One region of the Paenibacillus sp. FSL H8-0122 genome, then DNA from elsewhere that is predicted to be linked to it. Evidence: riboswitches for the same ligand, from Rfam matches in the RefSeq annotation. Region 1 holds a riboswitch; the other holds the start of a gene.
What was found. A riboswitch is a leader RNA that binds a small molecule or an ion and turns the genes downstream of it on or off. The one in region 1 is predicted to bind S-adenosylmethionine.

Region 1 (10,609 bases):
TCAATCGGTCCGGCCAGCGAAGCGCTCGCCTCAGTCAATACCTTGTAATTATCGCCGCCCGCAGCCATGAAGTTATTGACTACAGCCGTGTAGCTCTTCGACATTTCAATAGGTGTTCCGTCTGTCTTGGTCAGGTTAGCCACACGCTCTGCAACCGGCAGATACATGTTGGCTGTATATTTCAGACCTGAGATTTGCAGTGTCTTCGTGTCTGCGGTGCCGTCAGCCTTAACCGCCCATTGCTGCTGCAGCAGAGTCTTGATCTGCTGACCGGTCAGCGTCAGCTTCACCAGCGTGTTGCCGAATGGCTGAATCTTCGCCAGATCGCCGAACGCTACATTACCCTTCGGAAGATCCGCACGGATACCGCCCGGGTTCATGAAGGCGAAATCAGCAGGAACCGTAGAACCGTCTTCGAAATCAGCGCTGCGCATCGCATCTGCAATCAGATTACCCAATGCTGATTCCTTAGTGTAGGCATCTGTACGGGTAATTGTACCGTCAGTAGTTCCTACAGGCTGAGTCAGCTCAGGGTGAAGATTCAAATAGTAGTCCACCAACGCCTTAGTTTCGGCATCCGGTGCGATTTTACTCTGAACCGTGTTCGTTACAGTAGCTGTTTTACTCTTCACTGTACCTGTAGCTCCGTCAATCACCAGCTTAATGTCTTCGAAAGCTGTTCCGTAAGAGTAAGCCTGAACGATCAGCTTACCGTTCACTGTATCATTGGCATAGCCATGATTGTCTCCGGCTACGATCACATCAACCGGGGAATTGGCAGGAAGCGCATTAGCCAGATCTACAGCTTCGCCGGTGGATACATTCTTTTTGGTAACCGGATCAGTCTTGGTTGTTGCCGGATCATGGGCAAGCACCACGATCGTCTTGACGCCTTGAGCATTCAGCTCGGCCGCATATTTCTCAATCGCCGCGACCTCTTCCTCAGCACTCAGGAACTTCACACCGGCTGTACCGGCTGGCGATACTTTGCTTGGCGTTGCTTTGGTCACAACTCCGATGAAGCCGATCTTCACGCCGCCAACTTCTTTTACAACATAAGGGGTGATAATAGGTTTGCCAGTAGTACTGTCTACTGCGTTGGCATTGATATAATCGAAATCTGCGCCGTTATGGACGACTTTCTCGTTCTTAGGGTCTTTACCGCCATAGATTTGAGCCTTCATCGCCTCAACACCTTGGTCAAATTCATGGTTGCCCAGGGTGCCGACGTCGAACTTCATGAGGTTCATCCATTCCATTGTAGGCTTGTCGCGTTCCAGCGAAGATACCGGAGCGGATGCGCCCACAGAGTCGCCGTTATGGAACAGCAGCGAGTGCTCATATTTGGCACGGGCTTCCTTCAAATAAGCCGCAAGTGTAGCCGCTGTGCCTACTGCTTCCCCATTCACCACCGAGGTAGTGTCCAGTTGGCCGTGGAAGTCATTAATGCCCAGCAGATGGACTTCAACATCTCCTGTTGGGACTGGAGGAGCTTTTTTCAAATCAAGGTTGTAGATTTCAAATTTATTGACATCTTGAGTTCCCGTAGCAGTAATGTTTGCAGGAGCGACTGCTGCTGCTTTGGGTGAAGACGGGAATGTTACAGTAACATTGCCTTCAATAGGTGCAATCGACCAGTTGTTGTCTGCGGTAGGATCAACGGTTCCCGCTTCCTTGATGTAATCCATCAGCACCTGGCGGTTCTCCATCTGGGAATCAATGATCATGTTAGCGCCTTTGACACCCGGGAAGTTTCCTCCGCCGCTTGCACGGTAGTTGTTGGTAACGACCACGAAGTCCTGATCCAGATCCAGTGGCTTGTCGCCATAAGTAATGGAGGTTACCCGGCTGGAGGACTGATCGTTGATGCTGCCATCGGGTTTGTACTTCGCATTGCGTGTGACATCAAGTGTATATTGGATGCCGTCAATCACATCGAAATTGAACACAGCAAATGCTGAATTCAAAAGCGGCTGAGGCGTGGAGATGGTCGGCTTAATGCGGTTGAACGCTCCTGCGCTCATCTCTACCCATTCTTTGACGGTCGAACCTTTCACTACAATCGCCTTCAGCGTGTTGTCATACAGATACAGATCGCTTGCACTGGCAATCGTAAGGTTGCCTTTCTTGATGTCTGTATACTCCTCAGGTCCGTTGCGTCCAGCCTTGAATGGCGCACCAACGCTCAGGATCGGCAGGTTTCTATACCCGGCCAGATTCTCGTTCGTATGAATCAAGTTAGATACATACTGCTGCTGGGCATAGGTTACGATCTGGACTGTCGGATCATCCTGCACCATAGCAAAATAGCTGTTCATCGGCGCAAATGTTACACCAAGCGGTTGATTCACATAATCAATCGTAGCTTGATGTGCTGCTCCGGCAAGATCGTCAATAGCAGTGTCAATGGCTGCGCCAGCAATAGAGCGCGTAGAAGCCTTGGAAGCTGCTTTGTCTACTGTCCACTTGCCGCTGCTGTTCTGGGCGATTTTCAGATCGATAAGGCCCAGGTAACCACCGCCATAGCCTGCTTGTACTGCCGGAGTCCCATTGATGTGTCCGTTAACGTTATCTACCTTAGCTACATCATTATTGTAAGGTTTCTTGGTGGACGGATCTTTGAAGGAAGCATCCAGCGCGCTGTCAACGCCGTTCGTCGGGAATACCTTGTGGGTATGCGAGAAGGTAATGGCATCAATGCCGGGAACCTTGCTCAGCAGGTTAATGACATTCTCTGCTCCGGTTCCTTCTGCGGCAGCAGCGTCGAACCCGGAATGAGTCATGGCGACGATAACGTCCGCACCAGCCGTCTTCATTTCAGGAACAAACTTCTTCGCCGTTTCCACAATATCTTTGGCAATAACCTTTTGCTCCAGGTTCACCTTGTCCCACTCCATGATCTGCGGAGTAACCAGACCCAGGAGGCCGACTTTAATGGTAACGGTGTTGCCGTTGCTGTCCTTTACCTCTTTATCGATGATTTTATAAGGTTCAAATGTATTATTATTATCGGACACATTATAAATATTTGCATTCACATAAGGGAACTTCGCTCCCGTAGACTCCTTATAAGTTGCGCTGTTTACATTGCCTTTAACGGTCCGGTCCAGATAATCCAATCCATAATTGAATTCATGATTGCCGAAGGTTGCTGCATCATAACCCATGAGGTTCATAGCTGCTATGATCGGATGAATCTGGTCTTCACTGGTCTTGAAATCAGACACTTGGGCCATATACGTTCCCAGTGGTGTCCCTTGAATCAAATCGCCATTATCCAGCAAAAGGTTGTACTCGCCCTCTGGATCATTGCGTGCAGCCTTTACCAAGGTTGAAGTACGGTCCAGACCTACAGTCGCAGAGGCGGCACCCTTGAAATAGTCCCATCCATATACGTTCGTATGAACATCAGTGGTGCTCATCAAGCGTAAATTAATGGTTCCCGGATTAATCACCGGAGAAGCCTCAGCCTTTCCTGCCGCCAGCACAGGAACATTGAATACTCCGCCCAGCATCTGTGCTGCCAGAACTGTGGTAGCCAATAAAGAAGCTATCGGCTTGTTCCATCTTCTCTCTCCCATAAATCTAATTTCCTCCCTGTGATTGCTAGATTATTCTACCACTGTCCGAAAAATTGTATCATAGCCTTCCCTATGAATCTATCAAATTCCATTAACTCTTATAAATTGTTGTGTAAAATCTCACATTAATTCAGCGAATTTTGTAAAATATACCGATTAAATTTTACAACTCTATGACAAAAACAACGAAAATCCAATACAATGGGATTACCTGGAAATCCAGCTCAATATATGCTGTTTTTCACATACATTCGGGTTATGCGCCTGCGTGCGAGCACAATGTATGCTGTTTTCCGCATACATTAGGGCCATATGCCTGTGAGCAAGCACAATGTATGTTGTTTTCCGCATACATTCGGTCATATGCCTGCAAGTGAACACAATGTATGCTGTTTTTCGTATACATTAGCTACATGACGCTGTAACGATTGCTATTCGGTTTTCGCGTAGTTTTAGCATTGATATACTTCTTGTTCGGAACTGGAGGAAACAATAGTTTCCAAAAAACATAACGGGGCTGTGCTACCTATAGGTAGCACAGCCCCGTTATTGATCTGTTGGTAATAGCTATATTCTAATTCTGCATCACAAAATCATTGTCAATCTTGGCATTCGCATCCTCGAACGTCCGCAGGATGTCATAGCGCGTGTTGCGCTGCGCCGGGATCTTGCCCGCTTCACGGATGAGCTGGGTGATCGACTCGATGTTGACCTTGTAGGTCGCGCCCGCCGAGGAGACTACGTTCTCCTCAATCATCGTGCTGCCGAAGTCATTGCAGCCGTATTGCAGGGAGAGCTTGCCTACTTCAGGACCCATCGTTACCCAGGAGGACTGGAAGTTCTTAATATTGTCCAGCACCAGGCGGCTGATGGCTACGGTCTTCAGGTATTCCTCAGGGGTCTGGCGGTCCAGCTTCAGGTTCGTATTATCCGGCTGGAAGGTCCAGGAGATGAACGCCAGGAAGCCTTCGGAATCATATTTGTTCGCAATGCATTCGTCCTGGGCTTCACGGACACGAAGCAGATGCAGCGCCCGTTCTTCCATAGTCTCACCCAGACCAATGACCATCGTGGCCGTTGTATTCATACCGATCCGGTGTGCGGTCTGCATGACGTCCATCCACTCACGCCAGGAGCCCTTGAGCCGGCTGATCTTGCGGCGGGTGCGGTCATCGAGAATCTCTGCGCCACCGCCGGGCAGGGAATCGAGGCCTGCAGCATGAATCTCACGCATGACCTGTTCCAGCGGCAGGCCGGAGACCTCAACCATTTTCATAATCTCAGCTGGTGAGAAGGAATGCATGGTAATCTCCGGGAACCGCTGCTTGATGCCGCGCAGAATATCCGTATAATAGCTGAACGGCAGGTTGGGATTCGTACCGCCCTGCATCAGAATCTCAGTTCCGTTCACGCTCATGGTCTCAGCAATCTTCTGATAGATTGTCTCATCGGGAAGCACATAGCCTTCCTCCGAACCGGGTCTGCGGTAGAAGGCGCAGAAGCGGCAATAGACATCACATACATTGGTGTAGTTAATATTGCGGCCGATGACGAATGTCGTCACCGGCTCCGGGTGCCAGCGCTTCATAATAATATCTGCGGCAGCGCCCATTTTCTCAATTTCATTGCTCTCGAACAATGTGACCGTATCTTCCAACTGAAGACGTTCACCTTTCAGTGCCTTATCCAGTATAAGATCGACTGCACTCACTGTTGACGGCCTCCTCTTCATCTATGAAGTCTATGAGATAAATACAATTTGAAATAAAAATAGTCCGTTCTCCCATCGTATCACAATCGGCTGTTCTTGAAAAATGTTTCGCATCGCAGGACGGATAATTTCCCTTGTCCCATACAAAATTAAACAGCAGCGCCCGAAGGCACTGCTGCTTGTACGTTCTGCGGTTGCTGCACAGCCTGGCGGGTCCGGCGGTGCCTTATTCCAGCTCGCTCCGGGCGGCCTCCAGGGCCTGTCCCAGATCAGCGATCAGATCATCTACATGCTCTATGCCGACAGAGAAGCGCAGCAGCCGGTCATCCACACCGACCGCATCGCGGATTTCAGCCGGAATATCGGCGTGGGTCTGTATCGCCGGATAGGTCATCAGCGATTCAACACCGCCCAGACTCTCGGCGAAGGCGATCAGCCGGATATGGCGGAGCAGCGGCTCCACATAGCTGGCCTCTTTTACCTTGAAGGAGAAGATTCCCGTGTTGCCGGAGGACTGGCGGTTCTGGATGGCATAGCCCGGATGATCAGGCAGGCCCGGGTGGAAGACCTCGGCAATCGCCGGATGCTCCTGCAGATAACGGGCAATAGCCAGAGCGTTGCTCTCATGCCGCTCCATGCGCAGCGCGAGGGTCTTCATCCCCTTCATCAGCTGGTAGCTGTCATTCGGCGCGAGAACCGCTCCCAGGGAGTTATGCAGGACAGCCATTTCAGCCGACAATTCTGCTCCCTTGGTCACGATCAGACCCGCCAGCACATCGTTATGCCCGCCCAGGTACTTAGTCGCACTGTGAACCACGATATCTGCTCCAAGCTCCAGCGGGCGCTGGAAGAACGGAGTCAGCAGCGTATTGTCTACAATCGTGAGCAGCCCGTGACGGCGGGCCCAGGTACATACGGCTTCGACATCCGTTATCATCATCAGCGGGTTGGTCGGCGTCTCAATGAATACAGCCTTCGTGCCCGGCTGGCGGGCCGCTTCCAGTCCATCCAGATCATTCGTATCTACATAGGAGGCGCTGATGCCGTATTTGGAGAGAATCCGTTCCAGCAGCCGGTAAGTACCGCCGTACAAGTCCAGCGATACAATGAGATGGTCCCCTTGTCCAAACAAGGTGAACACCGTAGTCAGTGCAGCCATACCGGAAGCGCAGGCGAAGCCGGCATCCCCGGATTCCAGGGCCGCTGCCGCTTCTTCGAGGACAGAGCGGGTAGGATTTTTGGTGCGGATGTAGTCAAAGCCTGTACTCTGCCCAAGTCTAGGGTGACGGAAAGCCGTCGCATGATAAATCGGGTAATTAATGGCCCCGGTGGCGGGGTCCTCCATCGAACCAATCTGTGCCAGTCTGCTCTCAATTCTCAGTTTCTCATCCATCTCCATTGCCTCCTGATTAATTACTTCTATTAAGAATAAGTCAACCTCTCAGATAAATGCCCCGATATCGTAAGGAGTCTCCTGGTATACATAGTAATTGAGCCAATTAGCGAATAATAAGTTGGCATGGGCGCGCCAGACTGCCGGCGGAGTACGCGTCGGATCATCCTTGGGATAATAGTGCTTCGGCAGGGCAACCTCCATCCCCTTGGCGATATCCCGGTCATACTCCCATTTCAGAGAGAAGGGATCATATTCCGAATGTCCGGTGACAAAAATCTGCTTCCCGTCATGCGTAGCCACCAGGTACACCCCGGCTTCCTCGGATTCTGCCAGAATCTGCAGCTCCGGGTTCTGCTCAATATCTTCACGGGAGACGTCGGTATGGCGGGAATGCGGAACATGGAACACTTCATCGAAGCCGCGCAGCAGCTTGACATTATTATGGCTCATTGTATGCGGAAACACTCCGAAGCATTTGTCCGGCAGACTCACCTTGCGCACGCCGAAGTGATGGTACAGTCCTGCCTGTGCCGCCCAACAGATGTGCATGGTCGAGGTTACATTCTGCTTGCTCCACTCAAAAATCACTTTCAGCTCCTCCCAGTAGTTCACATCCTCGAACTCCAGCTGTTCTACGGGAGCGCCTGTTACAATCAAGCCGTCGAACCGGCGGTGGCTGATCTCATCAAAGGTTTTGTAAAAGCTCTTCAAATGCTCAGCCGAAGTATTCTTCGACGTATGGGAGCTGGGATGAAGCAGAACAACATCCACCTGAAGCGGGGAATTCCCGATAAGGCGCAGCAGCTGGGTCTCAGTAGTTTCTTTGGTAGGCATCAGATTCAGGATGGCGATCCGCAGAGGACGGATATCCTGATGGAAGGCCTGGCTTTCATCCATTACAAAAATATTCTCACCGGATAACACTTCTTTGGCCGGCAGGCTGTCGGGAATTTTGATAGGCATTGCTGTTCACTCCTTAACTGAAATGGGGTTCCACTTGGTGGTTCAACCTGAGGCAGGGTAGCGAAAAAAGACCTTTCCCGGGCGAGAAAGGTCATATCATGCAGTCATATGCGCCTCTCTCATCTGCCAGAGAACTTCCGCCGGACGAATAACGCCCTGCAAAGCTTCCGCAAGAATTAGCACCGTGCGTTCACACGCCGGTTGCCGGGTTTCATCGGGCTAGTCCCTCCACCTGCTCTTGATAAGATTTAGCTGTATTCAGTTGAATAACCTTAAGCATCTGAACGATGCTTTTTCTTAAATTTCACTTTAAATCATGAACCTCCTTTTCGTCAAGTCCATACAATGCTGAAGGGGCCTTATGACAGAAAACAATTTCTCTTGTAAGAGCCATATCCCGGCGTTATACTAGACAAGTGTTTCAAACCCAAAAACGGCGAAAAGAAGAGGTGAGAGAACAATGGAAGGCGACCCGGGCTCGCGAATAAGCGTGCAGAATGAACAACCACACAGGATTAACATCAGCTTGCCGGCGGCGGGAGCCCTTTTTCTTCATGCTCTCGGACCGTCTTTTGGCCTTCATCCATGATTGTACCACCGGCCAAGCTGATTTTTTCCGTGTGCTGAAATTAGCATACCCCTGGAGAAGACCAGGGACATAAGGAGTGAATCAGATGAAAATCCGGCTGGTGAATGCAGGGGTTTTTACGCCTATTGACAATATTGAAGAAACTTTAACCGCCCCTGCCGAGGGGTTCTACTGGATTGATGCGGATGTGGAGGACCTTGTAGAGCTTCAGCCTATATACGGCCTGCATGATCTGGCTGTGGAAGACTGTCTGAGTGAAGAGGATCAGCGTCCGAAGCTGGAGATTTATGAGAGTCATTATTTCATCGTGGTGAACAGCATCCGGTTCGATGATGAGGAAATCTTCCTCCGTGCGCTCAACGTATTCCTTGGCAGACATTATATTATTACCGTTACGAAGCAGAAGATCCATGAGCTGCGTGTCCTGAAGCCCGTACTGTGGGAGCAGGAGGTCAGTACGCCTGACCGCTTCCTGTATCTGCTGATCGACCTCGTTGTCGACAACTTCTTCTCGGTCGGTGACCGGATTGAAGCGCGGATCGAGAAGCTCGAGGAAGACATCCTCATGCATACCAAGAAATCGCATCTGAGCGAGATCATCGGTCTGCGCAGTGAGATTCTCTGGCTGAAGAAGATGCTCGGCCCGCAGAAGGAAGTTATCAACACGCTCAACAAAAAGGATCTTCGTCTGATCGACGATCAGCTGCAGAAGTATTTCAGCGATATCTATGAGAATGCGGTCAAGATCTCTGAGACCTTCGAAACATACCGCGATCTCATGGGCAACTTGCGCGAAGCTTATCAGTCCAGTATTGCGAACCGCGCCAATGAAATCATGCGTGTATTTACGGCGATTACCACTATATTCATGCCGCTGACCGTGATTACCGGGATCTACGGCATGAACTTTGACAATATCCCGGAGATCCACACCGAGTACGGCTACTATGGCGTCATTGCCGTCATGGTGACGCTAGGCTGCGGAATGCTCATTATCTTCCGTAAAAAGGAGTGGCTATGAAGCAGAGCGGACGAATACGAAGGACGAAGGCACCGTATACCCGGCTACCGGGACTCGGAGAGCCTTCGTCTTTTTGGTATGTCACCAGTATGTAATGCGTCTGCGCCGATCAGGAGCTCCGGTTACCAGGACCGCAGATTGGGAGTGATGCAGGCCGTCAGTCACCCTCTTACAAAGGGGCAGCCATTCCAAGCGCCGCCGGATGCTCCCGCCGGAAGCGGATGCGGATCAGCCGCAGGCGTTCATAATACAGATCAAGTCCGTCAGCAGGTACGAAGTTGTCACCGTAGGCTTTGTAGAGGACAGGCTTCAGGAAGTTGTCGCCGATCAGTTCATAGGCTGTCCAAATATTGTTCTGTTCTTCGGGGCTCACTTCACTCAGCTCCAGGGCAATGAGCTTCTCGGCCGAGTAGCCGTCCTTCTCCAGCTCTTCCAATACTTCAAGCACTTCACGGCGGGAAACTCCGCTAAGTGCCCTGAGCTGCTCCATCCCTTGCCCCTCCTCGATCCCCTGTAATAGAACGCGCCGCAGTCTCAGCCGCTCCAGCTGCTTCTTGTACTTAAGCTCCTTCTGCTTATAGTGCCAGGATACGAAGCTCTCTTCGTCTATTGCATGATTCACCCAGCTTAGCGGAAAATCATGCTCACGCTCAGCCGCCGCGGTGATGCTAAGCCAGTCTGCACCATACTGTGAAACTTTGCCTTCACCCACACCCGGAAGCTGCAGCAGCTCCTCCTCCGTACGGGGAAGAAATGCGCTGATCATGCGCAGCAGACGGTTGCTGGCCAGGATATAAGGCGCCTTCCGTTCACTGGAAGCCTTCCCCCTGCGCCAGGAGCACAGCTCCTCGAAGATGGCTTCATTCCCGTATTGCTCACTGAAATACTGCAGCTTAAGCTGCTCCTGGCTGCGGCTGCTGAGGTTATCCTCGTCATGAAATACCCCGTCAATCAGCGGGCGGTAGCCTTCCCCCATCTTCACGGCAAGCTCGTGCCGGTATACACACAGCATCTCATTCCATGATCCGCCTTCATACCACAGGCTGTCGTCCGTCTCCTGTTCCCCGGAGAAATCGCGCCAGCCCAGACGCCACTGCCCCTCTTCCTCTCCAATCCATAGCTGAGCAAAAATCTCTTCGTCCACTCCTGATCTTTTGCACAAACGGTTCATAAATACGATTTGCATATAAATCCCTACTTTCGTCGTCTTACAGTACGCATGATATATTTGAACGCAAAAAAGCACCTCTCCCACGACATTCGTGAAAGAGGTGCTTCCTCTTAAATGCTATACTGTTAGAAACTAGAATACCATATATTACGTAACAGTCAATGTCTTTTTGACAGA
Region 2 (10,609 bases), 4.1 Mb from region 1:
CTCAGCCAGTGAACGCAGAACTGCCTTGTCCATTATGTACCCGAAAGGAAGATCAGTTGGCATGAGAACCCTACTTGTCTTGGGCGGCGGCTACGGCGGTCTTGCCCTCATTCAGCAACTGCTGGATAATCATCTCCCTCCTGATGTGGAAATCATCCTGGTGGACCGGATGCCGTATCAGGGGATCAAGACCGAATATTATGCACTGGCCGCAGGCACCGCCACCGATTACCATCTGCGGATTCAATTCCCGGTACACCCCCGCCTGACCGTACGTTACGGGCAGGTGGGTTCCATTGATCTGGAGAGCAGGCTGGTCCTGCTCGATTCCGGGGAGCCGGTAGCCTATGATATCCTGGCGATTGCCCTCGGCTGTACGGATAATTACCATAACATTCCGGGTGCCGAGGAATACACCTGCAGTATTCAGAGCTTCGCCGGAACCCGGGAAACTTACCGCCGGCTGAACGATGTGAAGCCTTATGGAACCGTCAATATTGTCGGCGGGGGACTGAGCGGCGTAGAGATTGCCTCGGAGCTGAGGGAGAGCCGGCCGGATCTGAATATCTCTCTGATGGACCGGGGAGAACGTATTTTATCTTCTTTTCCGGCCAAGCTGTCCAGGTATGTCGAGGAATGGTTCAGTGAGCATCAGGTGGAGACGATTGGCGGGGTGTCGGTCTCTCATGTCGAGAAGGATGCCATCTTCAATGGCACCCAAGCTATTCCGGCGGATGTGACGGTATGGACTGCCGGGATTCAACCCGTGAAGGTCGTGCAGCAGCTGGAGCTTCCGAAGGACCGTGGAGGCAGGCTCATTGTGGGGGAGTATTACAATATCGCTGAATATCCGGAGGTCTATGTGATCGGGGACTGTGCCAGCCTGCCCTTCGCGCCCAGTGCACAGGCGGCGGGTGCCCAGGGCGAGCAGGTGGGACAGATATTACAGGCGTTATGGCGGGGGGAAACCCCGAAGCTGAATAAGATTAAGCTGAAGGGAACCCTCGGTTCACTCGGTAAAAATGCCGGCTTCGGCCTGATGGGCCGCCGCTCCGTCATGGGCCGGGTTCCGCGCCTGCTGAAGAGCGGCGTCCTGTGGATGTCCAAACGCCATTTCGGCTAAAGAATCCCGGCTTGAATCCAGGCGGCTTAGTCTATCTCCAGGTTGTCCCAGGCCTCTGCCTCTCGTATAGCGGCTTCTATGGCCTCTTCCAGAGCAGCGGGGGAATCAGCCTCAATGATCTCCCCGTCAACCATGGCGAACGGCTGGAGATAACACTCTCCGCAGTTGTTCAGACAGCCGTACTCCACTACATCATATTCAGGGTTTTGCTCCAGCTTAAGCTTGAGCGGTTCAGTGCCGTGGCCGATGTTGCTGGCACAGAATTCTATAATTGGTCTCATGATGATCTCCCTATTCTGCTGTAACCATTTTATTTTTTAACTTTTTGTACTATAATAAACATACGAAAGGAGTGATTGAGAAATGAGTGAGAATGTACAAAGCGCAACCATGTACGATGAAGTACTGGAAGTCCTTGATAAACTTCGTCCGTTCCTGCAGCGCGATGGCGGTGACGTGGAACTGATTGATGTTGAAGACGGCATCGTTAAGCTGAAGCTTATGGGTGCATGCGGCAGTTGCCCAAGCTCCACGATCACGCTTAAAGCCGGGATCGAACGCGCCCTGATTGAAGAAGTAGAAGGCGTGGAAGAAGTCGTTCAGGTATTCTAATCCCGTTTCATAAACCATCCCGGCCTCCGCTAAGAGGCCGGGATTTTTTTTATTATAGAGGATTTCGCCTGCAGGATCAACCATCTGGATATTCAAAAAGACCAGAAGCCGCTCCGCCAGCCATTTCTGGCTACGGGCTTCTTCTGGTCTCATTAGATGATTCAACATCCCTAGGTTCAAGCTTAGAATGCCGGGATAATTGCTCCGTCATATTGCTTTTCGATGAATTCCTTCGCTTCCGGGGAAGTCAGCGCTGCTGCCAGCTTCTGAATAGCATCGGAATCCTTATTGTCAGGACGGGCTACCAGCAGGTTGGCATACGGAGAATCTCCGCCTTCAATGAACAACGCATCCTTCGTTGGAGACAGCTTGGCATCCAGTGCGAAGTTGGTGTTGATCAGCGCCAGGTCTACTTCATCCAGCTGACGGGGCAGCATGGCTGCATCCAGCTCAATGATATCCAGCTTCTTGGTGTTCTCAGTGATATCCGCTTTGGTGGAAGCAATATTCGTGTCATCCTTCAGCTTGATCAGACCGTTCTTCGCCAGCAGAATCAAGGCGCGGCCTCCGTTCGTTGCATCATTCGGAATCGCAACCTTCGCACCTTCTGCCAATTCATCAATCGATTTGATCTTTTTGGAATAGGCGCCAAATGGCTCTACATGAACAGCAGTTACAGATACGAGATCTGTGCCGTTCTTGGTGTTCTGATCATCCAGGTAAGGCTTGTGCTGGAAGAAGTTCGCATCGAGCTGCTTCTCGGCAAGCTGTGTATTGGGAAGAATATAATCTGTGAATTCTTTGATCTCCAGCTTAATGCCTTGGGCTTCAAGCAGTGGGGCAATTGCTTTGAGGATCTCCGCATGCGGTACAGGAGAAGCACCAATCACCAGGGTTACCGGGTCCGCAGCAGGCTCTGTCGTCGGCTCTGCAGCAGCCGCTTCTGTAGGTGCCGTTGTGGCAGCAGAATTCGTGGTGTTATTCGCCTTGTTGTTTCCGCAAGCGGCAAGCACCAATATCAAGGTCAGGCTGAAGAATGTAAGCAGTACTTTTTTCATCTGTAAATCCCCCTCTAATCCATATGGTTTATTGAATAAGGCTATATGTGGACGTACCTTATTTCCGTGTAAAATGTCTTACCAGCCGGTCACCGGCCATTTGCAGCAGCTGCACCAGAATCACCATCAGCGCTACCGAGATAATCATGACTTCCTTCTCATAGCGGTAATATCCGTAGCGGATCGCCAGGTCACCCAGGCCGCCGCCGCCGATCATGCCGGACATTGCGGTATACGAGACAAGGGTCACAACAGTAATGGTTATACCGGCAAGCAGACCCGGACGAGCCTCCGGCAGCAGCACGCGCATCACGATCTGCCCGGTGGACGCTCCCATGCCCTGCGCCGCTTCAATAATTCCCCGGTCAACCTCCCGCAGTGCCGTCTCCACCAGTCTGGCGAAGAAAGGCGCCGCGCCGATCACCAGTGCCGGAATCGTTCCAAGCACACCAATCGAAGTGCCCATAATGGCCTTGCTGAACGGAATCAGGGCAACCATCAGAATGATAAAAGGAACCGAACGCAGGATATTCACAACGAAGGATAATACCGAGTAAACCACCCTGATAATAACGTTATTTGACTTGCCCCATAAATATAACACAATTCCAAGCGGTAAACCAAGGATTATTGTAAATATTCCTGAAATTGCGATCATTTTGAGTGTAGCAATCGTAGCTTCCAGCATTTCTTCCCAATTGATTGTGCTAAAGTCCATTACAAAATCACCTCCACATCAAGACCTTGCGCTATGAGCTCAGTGAGCGTGGCTTCAACCGCACCCTCAGGTCCTTCGAACCGGACGATCAGCTGGCCGTAAGGAACATCCTTGATTGTAGAGATGGTGCCATGGAGAATGGCGAAGTGAACCCCGGTTCCCTGAACCACCTGTGAGAGCGTCGACCCGTAAGTCTTTTGCCCGAGAAAAGTGATTTTGACCGACTTCGTGTAACCCGGCTGCACAGCATCAATCGCTTGCCGGAGCGGTCCGTCCGACTGGGTCTCACTGCGGATGAATTCTTTGGTCACCTCATGCTTCGGCTTCAGAAAGACCTCGGCCACTTCACCCTGCTCCACAATACCGCCGCCATGGATCACGGCAACACGGTCGCAAATGCTCTGAATGACATGCATTTCATGGGTAATCAGCACGATGGTCAGATGGAATCTGCGGTTGATATCCATCAGCAGGCGCAGTATGGAGTCTGTCGTCTGCGGATCAAGCGCCGAGGTCGCCTCATCGCATAACAGAACGTCCGGATCACTCGCCAGTGCCCGGGCGATTCCGACACGCTGCTTCTGTCCGCCGGATAACTGGGCCGGGTACTTATTCCAGTGCTCCTCCAACCCTACCAGGGCGAGCAGATCCTTAACCTTTTGTTCAATCTCGTTCCTTCCGGCTCCGATCAGCCGCAGCGGAAACGCGATATTGTCATAGACTGTAGCCGATGAGAGCAGATTGAAATGCTGAAAAATCATCCCGATCTTGCGCCGCTGCTCCTGCAGTTGTCCCTGGCTGAGCGTTGTCAGCTCGACCCCATCCACCCACACCTCGCCCGCAGTCGGACGCTCCAGCAGATTAATGCAGCGGATCAGCGTGCTTTTGCCGGCCCCGGAGTGACCGATCACCCCGAAGATTTCACCCTTCTTAATCGACAGGCTCAGCGCAGAGAGTGCAGTTGCCTGCTTACTGCCCTTGCCATACACCTTGGTTATATCCTTCAATTCTATCAACCGCTGCGTCCCCCTTCTGTATTAACTTCCATCATTGCAATAAAAAGACCCCCTACGATCCATGCAGATCGCAAGAGGCCCTGTGTGTATAATGACAATGCCTTCTCATCTGCCAAATACCCCTTAACCGGCGGCATTGTAGGAATTAGCACCATGACATTTGGATGCAGCTTAAGGCTGTATTCAAACCGGTTGCCGGGCTTCATCGGGCCTATCCCTCCGCCGCTCTCGATAAGATAATAGTATGAAGTTATATATTCCGTATCCTGTCAGAACTTAATGTATGCCTAAGTATATTCAGTTTCGAGTTTTTTGTCAAAGGTAAGTTTTTACGGACGGACATGCCCTGATTTCGGGCCTGGGGCCGCTTTGTTCTTGTGCCATTGTTCATTCCCGTACCTGTATGCGGCGGCCAGCGATTGGCATACCATCTCCAGGCTCTGCTTCAAATCCTCCAGGTGGCTGTCGAGATCCTCCAGACGAATCTTGTCATGCAATCCCTGGTGACGCTGCCAGAGGTCATCGGTCATCTCCGCGTTCATGTAATGGATCTCAGCGTTGCGCCGCTTGCGCAGATTCTCCACCGGCTCCCGGTAGGAATTCCTGATTCGCTCCAGCTTATCCGCCAGCGGATGATGCGCATGCAGCAACTGAAATTGCCTCAGCACCGTGAAGTAGGAGAAATGCGTCTTCACCTTGCCTGTATTGAGATTGTATAGATTATTCAGCACCGTGCCCAGCTTGTCCAGCAGCGAGAAGACACGGATGAAGCCATCCTTGTAGAAATACACATATCTGGCGTACTCCCCCTGCTCCGTGGACGACATGTCGTCCATATAACCGGCTATCACTGACTTCCGGAAAAAGGCGGCTGCGAACCAGCTCTGCTCCAGCTCATCCAGAGAGGAGATCAGGCCGCGTGTCCAGATTTCCAGCTTGCGGTATTCATGGTCATGGTCTTCATGTGCCGCCATCTCCTTGCGCAGCACGGAGGCAGCCTTCGCCATGGACTCCATAGCTTCAGCCAGCACACCGCTGTTCACGCGGGGCGGCTCTCCAAGTAATGTCCGCAGCATATTTTGACCCTCCTTAAGTTCACTTCTACGCTAGAGGAAAATAACGGTTCCAGTTGCGGCCTACCCGCTTCGCAATATCCTCATTCGGAGTCAGCTCCTCCGGGTATCCCGGCTTCATCCGGGCATCTATAATAATCGGCAGCGTATAGCTGACGCTGCCCCGGTGTACCCCGCCCGCCGAATAGATATCATCTGCCGGATTGAAGCGGGTGAATACGGACCACAGGAATGAGGTCTGCGTGCTTACCGCCTCTTCCGCCCGATCGACCAGCACAATCAGCGGCCAGGCAGTCTCCCTCTCCTTGAAGGCAGCCACCAGCCGCTCCGGCAGCTCCGGGTCCTCTTCATAGGATGCACCGGAAACGGCTAAACATCCTCCGCAATAAGGCACAGCGGCGGTGATTGATGGAAGCTGACCCTCTGTATAGGTCCTTGGCAGCTGACGGACCGGGCTGCCGATGCCCGCCATCACCGCCTTACTGCCATGATTCAGCTTACGTCCGGTATAATCCAGTGTATCCATGGAGGTATTGGCAAAGATCGTCAGATCCGATTGCGGATTGAAGCGCTCAAGCACCGTTTCCAGCAGCTTGGGGAAATCGGTAAGCTCCACCTGCACATTAGTCAGCAGCAGGAATTTGGTTAAGGAGAGCTGACCTTCCCCTAAGATACGAAACGCTGACACCATATACTCGCGCGGATAGCTCTCCCTCACGACCGCTGAGGTCAGTGAATGCGAACCGGATTCGGAGTAGGACCACAGCGCTTTGACCGAAGGGATCAGCAGAGGATAGGCTGGAGCGAGCAGCCGCTGCAAATAATCCTTCAGATAATAATCCTCCTGGCGCGGCTTGCCGGTAATGGTCGCCGGGTAGATGGCATCCTTGCGGTGCCACATCCGCTGAACATGCATGACCGGGAAATCATGCTGCATGGAATAGTAGCCGGACTGGCTGCCGTACGGCCCTTCCGCTCTCCGCTCCAGCGGAGACACGCGCCCCCGGATGGAGAATTCCGCCTCAGCCGGAATCCGGTGCCCGCCCAAGGGGTCCTGCACCATAGGAAGCTTGCCGCCCAGCATCAGCGAGGCCAGCAGCAGCTCCGGAATCCGTTCCGGGACCGGAGCCACTGCCGCCGCAATCAGCGCCGGCGGCCCGCCGATGAAGACAGACACCGGCAGCGTCTCGCCGAGATGCTCTGCCTGCGAGTGATGGAAGCCGCCGCCCTTATGAATCTGCCAGTGAATACCTGTGGTGCTGTCGTCATACACCTGAATCCGGTACAATCCGAGATTATGATCCTTGGGGTTGGTGATACTCTCCGTATAGACCAGAGGAAGCGTGATGAACGCCCCGCCGTCCTTAGGCCAAGCCGTAATCCGGGGCAGCTCCTTCAGCGGGTCACTGCTGCTGCAGACACCGAGCACCGGAGCCTCTCCTTGCGGTATATTCTTGGTCCCTGCTCTCAGCAGCTCAAGCAGCACCGTTTTCTCCCGCCATAAACCGGCGGCTGAGGGCGGAACCAGCTGCTCCATCGCCGTTGTCAGCGACTTCAGCAGCTGCTCCGGTCTTGTCCCAAAGGCCTTGTTGACGCGCCGGACGGTACCGAACAGATTCGTAGCGACCGGGAACGGCGTTCCCTGCACGTTCGTGAACAGCAGTGCCGGGCCCTCCTCCTCCACCACCCGGCGGTGAATTTCGGCAAGCTCCAGATAAGGATCAACAGGGGTATCTATCACTGCCAGATCCTTATCCCTGCGGAGCTGCTCAATCCATTGTCGTAAATTACCGTATCGCACTATAGTGTTCCTCCTCAAACAGGACCTTATGCTAATCCCGTCCACCGTTGCCGTTACCTTATCACTTGCTGCCCCTGCCAGCTCCGCTTAACTGCCAGACCCTTACACTCATGTAGCACAGAACCCCGAAGAGTCCGGAGATCAGCACGATATGAGACAACGCAGCAAATATGTACAATCTTTCATTATTCAGTGTGTATACCACAGCCGCTCCGCTGAATACCTGCATCAGGCAGAGCAGAACTGCCGCCACGCCCAGAGCCCTCAGCTCAGGCAGCTCCTTATGCTTCCAGAAGGCCAGATGCCCAAGTATAGCAGTCAGCAGGAATAGAACCGCCGCTGCAATCCGGTGCACGAATACAATCCCTACTCCGCCGCTCATTTCCGGGATCCATTGTCCGTTACACAGCGGCCAGCCGGAGCACCCGCCCTGGGAGCTGGTGTGGCTTACGTAGGCCCCGATGTAGACAACGATATATGAATATACTGCAGTAACCCAGGTTAAGTTGCGGAAGGCTATACGGACTTTAGGACTTCCTGTGCTGAGTTCCGCTCCCGGAGAGAATGCCCGCCTAGTCCCAAGCGCCAGCATCAGCGAACCGGCGAAAGCAATCAGCGAGAAGCCCATATGCAGGGCCATAACCGCAGCCGACTGCGACTTCACAACTGCAAGCGCTCCCATCCCGCCTTGAATGATGACGAAGATCAGGGTCAGCAGGGCATAGGCCAGCAGATCCTTACGGTGCCTGGCATAACGCCAGAAGGCAACCATGGAAGCCAGGGACAGCAGGCCAGCCAGGCCGCTGAACAAGCGGTGGGTATATTCAATCAGAGAGCCAATCGTATAGGCCGGAATCAGCTTTCCGTGGCACAGCGGCCACTGATTTCCGCATTCCAGTCCCGAGCCGGTCTTGGTCACCACAACCCCGCCGAACAGCGCCATGAACATAATGAGACAGGTCAGATAGCTGAGCCATTTTAATTGAATTGTCGTCAATAGTATCACCCGTATTGTATAGGAATGAGTATGAAACATATAACTGCTTATATGATTAGAAAAAAAGCACCGCTTCTGCTCGGATAGGGCGAAAGCGGTGCTGCGGAATTACTTGTGAATGCTGAGATAAACGTCCAGCGCCGTATCAAGAAACTTCTCGATTTCCTCCCGGGACTTCCGGAGCTTGTTCACGAACCGGACCAGTTCCCGTCCATCGGTGTACGCAACAAAGCTTGGAATGCCCAGTATATTCTGTTCCTGGCTGACATCACCTATGGCATCGACATCCACTTCGACCAGGGTAAGACGCTCTGCATATTTCTGTTCCACATCCGGCATGAACGGATCAATGAATTTGCAATCCACACACCAATCTGCCTTGAAGACTGCCACCGTCAGGCGCGGAGACTGAATTGCCACCTGGAACTGGGCAGGCGAGCTGATTTTGTCCATCAATTGACCATTCCCTTCTATCAGAGAGTTCCACACGAAGCTTACTCTTTAAGTGAAGCAAAATGTACGGAATAAGTCAAACAATAATGACAAATCAAGATAATAGTCATATCATTATTCACCGGCACGCACACGGGCAGGCTGCAGTTTCATCAAAGGACCCAGCAGCTTGCGCAGCGGACGGGGATAACCGGCAATCTCCTGGCTGCTGAGTACGCCCAGAATAATCAGGAGAACCAGATAGACAATCACCACTGCCGCCCCAACCACCAGACAGGTAATCAGGAAGGCTAAGCGGGCCGGCATCAGATCAGTCATCAATAGGCCTGCTTCATTCAGACCATAGCCGATACCGGCCGAGGCCAGAACCGCAATGGAGAAGCCTCCCCAGCGTTTACCGAGAATGGAGAAGGGCACGATTTTTTTGAGCATCCGCAGATTCAGCAGTGTAATGACAATGAAGCACAATGCCGTAGAGCCGATAATGCCGTAGATGCCGAACCACTGGCTGAACAAGAAGTTAGAACCAAACTTCACGAGGATACCAACAAGTACATAATACATCGATATCCGCGATTTGCCCATTCCAAGCAGGATCGAGTTGGTAGTCATCATCGTAATCTGGAAAATGGTACCCAGCGTCAGCATCGCCACAATGCCGCTTCCATCGAGTGTTTTGAACAAAAGGCCATTCACAGAATAAGCAGCCACGACCAGTGAGAGCACAACCGGTGTGCCGGTCAGAATGGATACCCGCATGGCGAGTGTGACCTGACGCTGCAGGTGCTGTTCATCTTTGCGGGCGAAGGCGGCAGATATAATCGGAATCAGCGATGCACTGAGGGCGATCGACAAGACCGGAGGAATCCCGGCCACACTCTGTGCCCGGCTGCCGAAGATCCCCAGCGTCCACGTAGCTTCCTTCAAGCCGATTTGTCCGCTAAGCAGCGGCACAATAAAGGTAGTATCAATGAAGTTCACTACAGGCACCGTAACGGAAGACAATACAATCGGTATGGACAGCTTAAAAATATCCTTGTAAATCTTCAGCAGCGGGATACGGGCCTCACTCGATTCATATAATGCAACCTTCTCCTCGCTGCGGCGCAGCTTCATGGCATAATACAGCATCACACCGAAGGCGCCGATACTGCCGAGCACACTCCCGAAGGAAGCGCCTGCTGCCATCCAGGTGTTGCTGTAGCCCTGGCGCAGCAGAATGAATGCAAGCAGAATGGCCGTGGATACCCGGGCAATCTGCTCGACAATCTGTGAGATGCCGCCGGCCATCATATTGTTACGCCCTTGGAAATACCCGCGCATCATCGCGATCGCGGGGAATAGCAGCAGCGCCGGGGCAATCGCCCGTATGGCCAATGTACTCTCGGGAACCTTGCTGGATTCCGCATAATAAGGAGCAGCTATGTAGAGCGCCACACTCATAATTACACCAACCACAGCCGCAAAAATCAGCGCCGCCCGGTACACCTGCTGTGCTTCCTGCGGGCGGTTCAGCGCATAGCGCTCGGACACCATTTTACTAAGTGTGCTGGGTATGCCGGCTGTCGCCAGCGGCAGCAGCAGCAGATATACGTTGTTGGCTTGTGTAAACGCAGCGTTACCGACTTCATTGAATAAATGCTCCAGCGGCACCCGCTGGGCAAGCCCTAGGACACGGGCCACCAGCGCGGCTGCCGCCAGAATAAGCGTGCCTTTGACAAAGGATTCTTTCTTGGTGGACAAGCTGTTTCGCCTTCT

Region 2: linked by a shared signal. The riboswitch ahead of NSS64_RS02255 (methionine ABC transporter ATP-binding protein) and the one ahead of metA (homoserine O-acetyltransferase MetA) in region 1 are both predicted to bind S-adenosylmethionine.

The regions. Positions count from the first base shown of each region.
Region 1 is NZ_JBBOTB010000001.1:4,551,041-4,561,649, forward strand. It holds gene NSS64_RS19680 (bifunctional 2',3'-cyclic-nucleotide 2'-phosphodiesterase/3'-nucleotidase) at 1-3,581, opposite strand, end outside; gene mqnC (cyclic dehypoxanthinyl futalosine synthase) at 4,156-5,292, opposite strand; gene NSS64_RS19690 (aminotransferase class I/II-fold pyridoxal phosphate-dependent enzyme) at 5,519-6,685, opposite strand; gene metA (homoserine O-acetyltransferase MetA) at 6,734-7,651, opposite strand; SAM riboswitch class I at 7,768-7,899, opposite strand; gene corA (magnesium/cobalt transporter CorA) at 8,326-9,261, shown strand; gene NSS64_RS19705 (HRDC domain-containing protein) at 9,431-10,447, opposite strand.
Region 2 is NZ_JBBOTB010000001.1:489,935-500,543, reverse strand. It holds gene NSS64_RS02280 (NAD(P)/FAD-dependent oxidoreductase) at 62-1,123, shown strand; gene NSS64_RS02275 (YuzB family protein) at 1,150-1,404, opposite strand; gene NSS64_RS02270 (NifU family protein) at 1,487-1,735, shown strand; gene NSS64_RS02265 (MetQ/NlpA family ABC transporter substrate-binding protein) at 1,918-2,793, opposite strand; gene NSS64_RS02260 (methionine ABC transporter permease) at 2,852-3,511, opposite strand; gene NSS64_RS02255 (methionine ABC transporter ATP-binding protein) at 3,511-4,527, opposite strand; SAM riboswitch class I at 4,630-4,765, opposite strand; gene NSS64_RS02250 (Cthe_2314 family HEPN domain-containing protein) at 4,857-5,603, opposite strand; gene NSS64_RS02245 (UbiD family decarboxylase) at 5,629-7,401, opposite strand; gene NSS64_RS02240 (COX15/CtaA family protein) at 7,463-8,398, opposite strand; gene NSS64_RS02235 (thioredoxin family protein) at 8,507-8,851, opposite strand; gene NSS64_RS02230 (putative polysaccharide biosynthesis protein) at 8,966-10,594, opposite strand.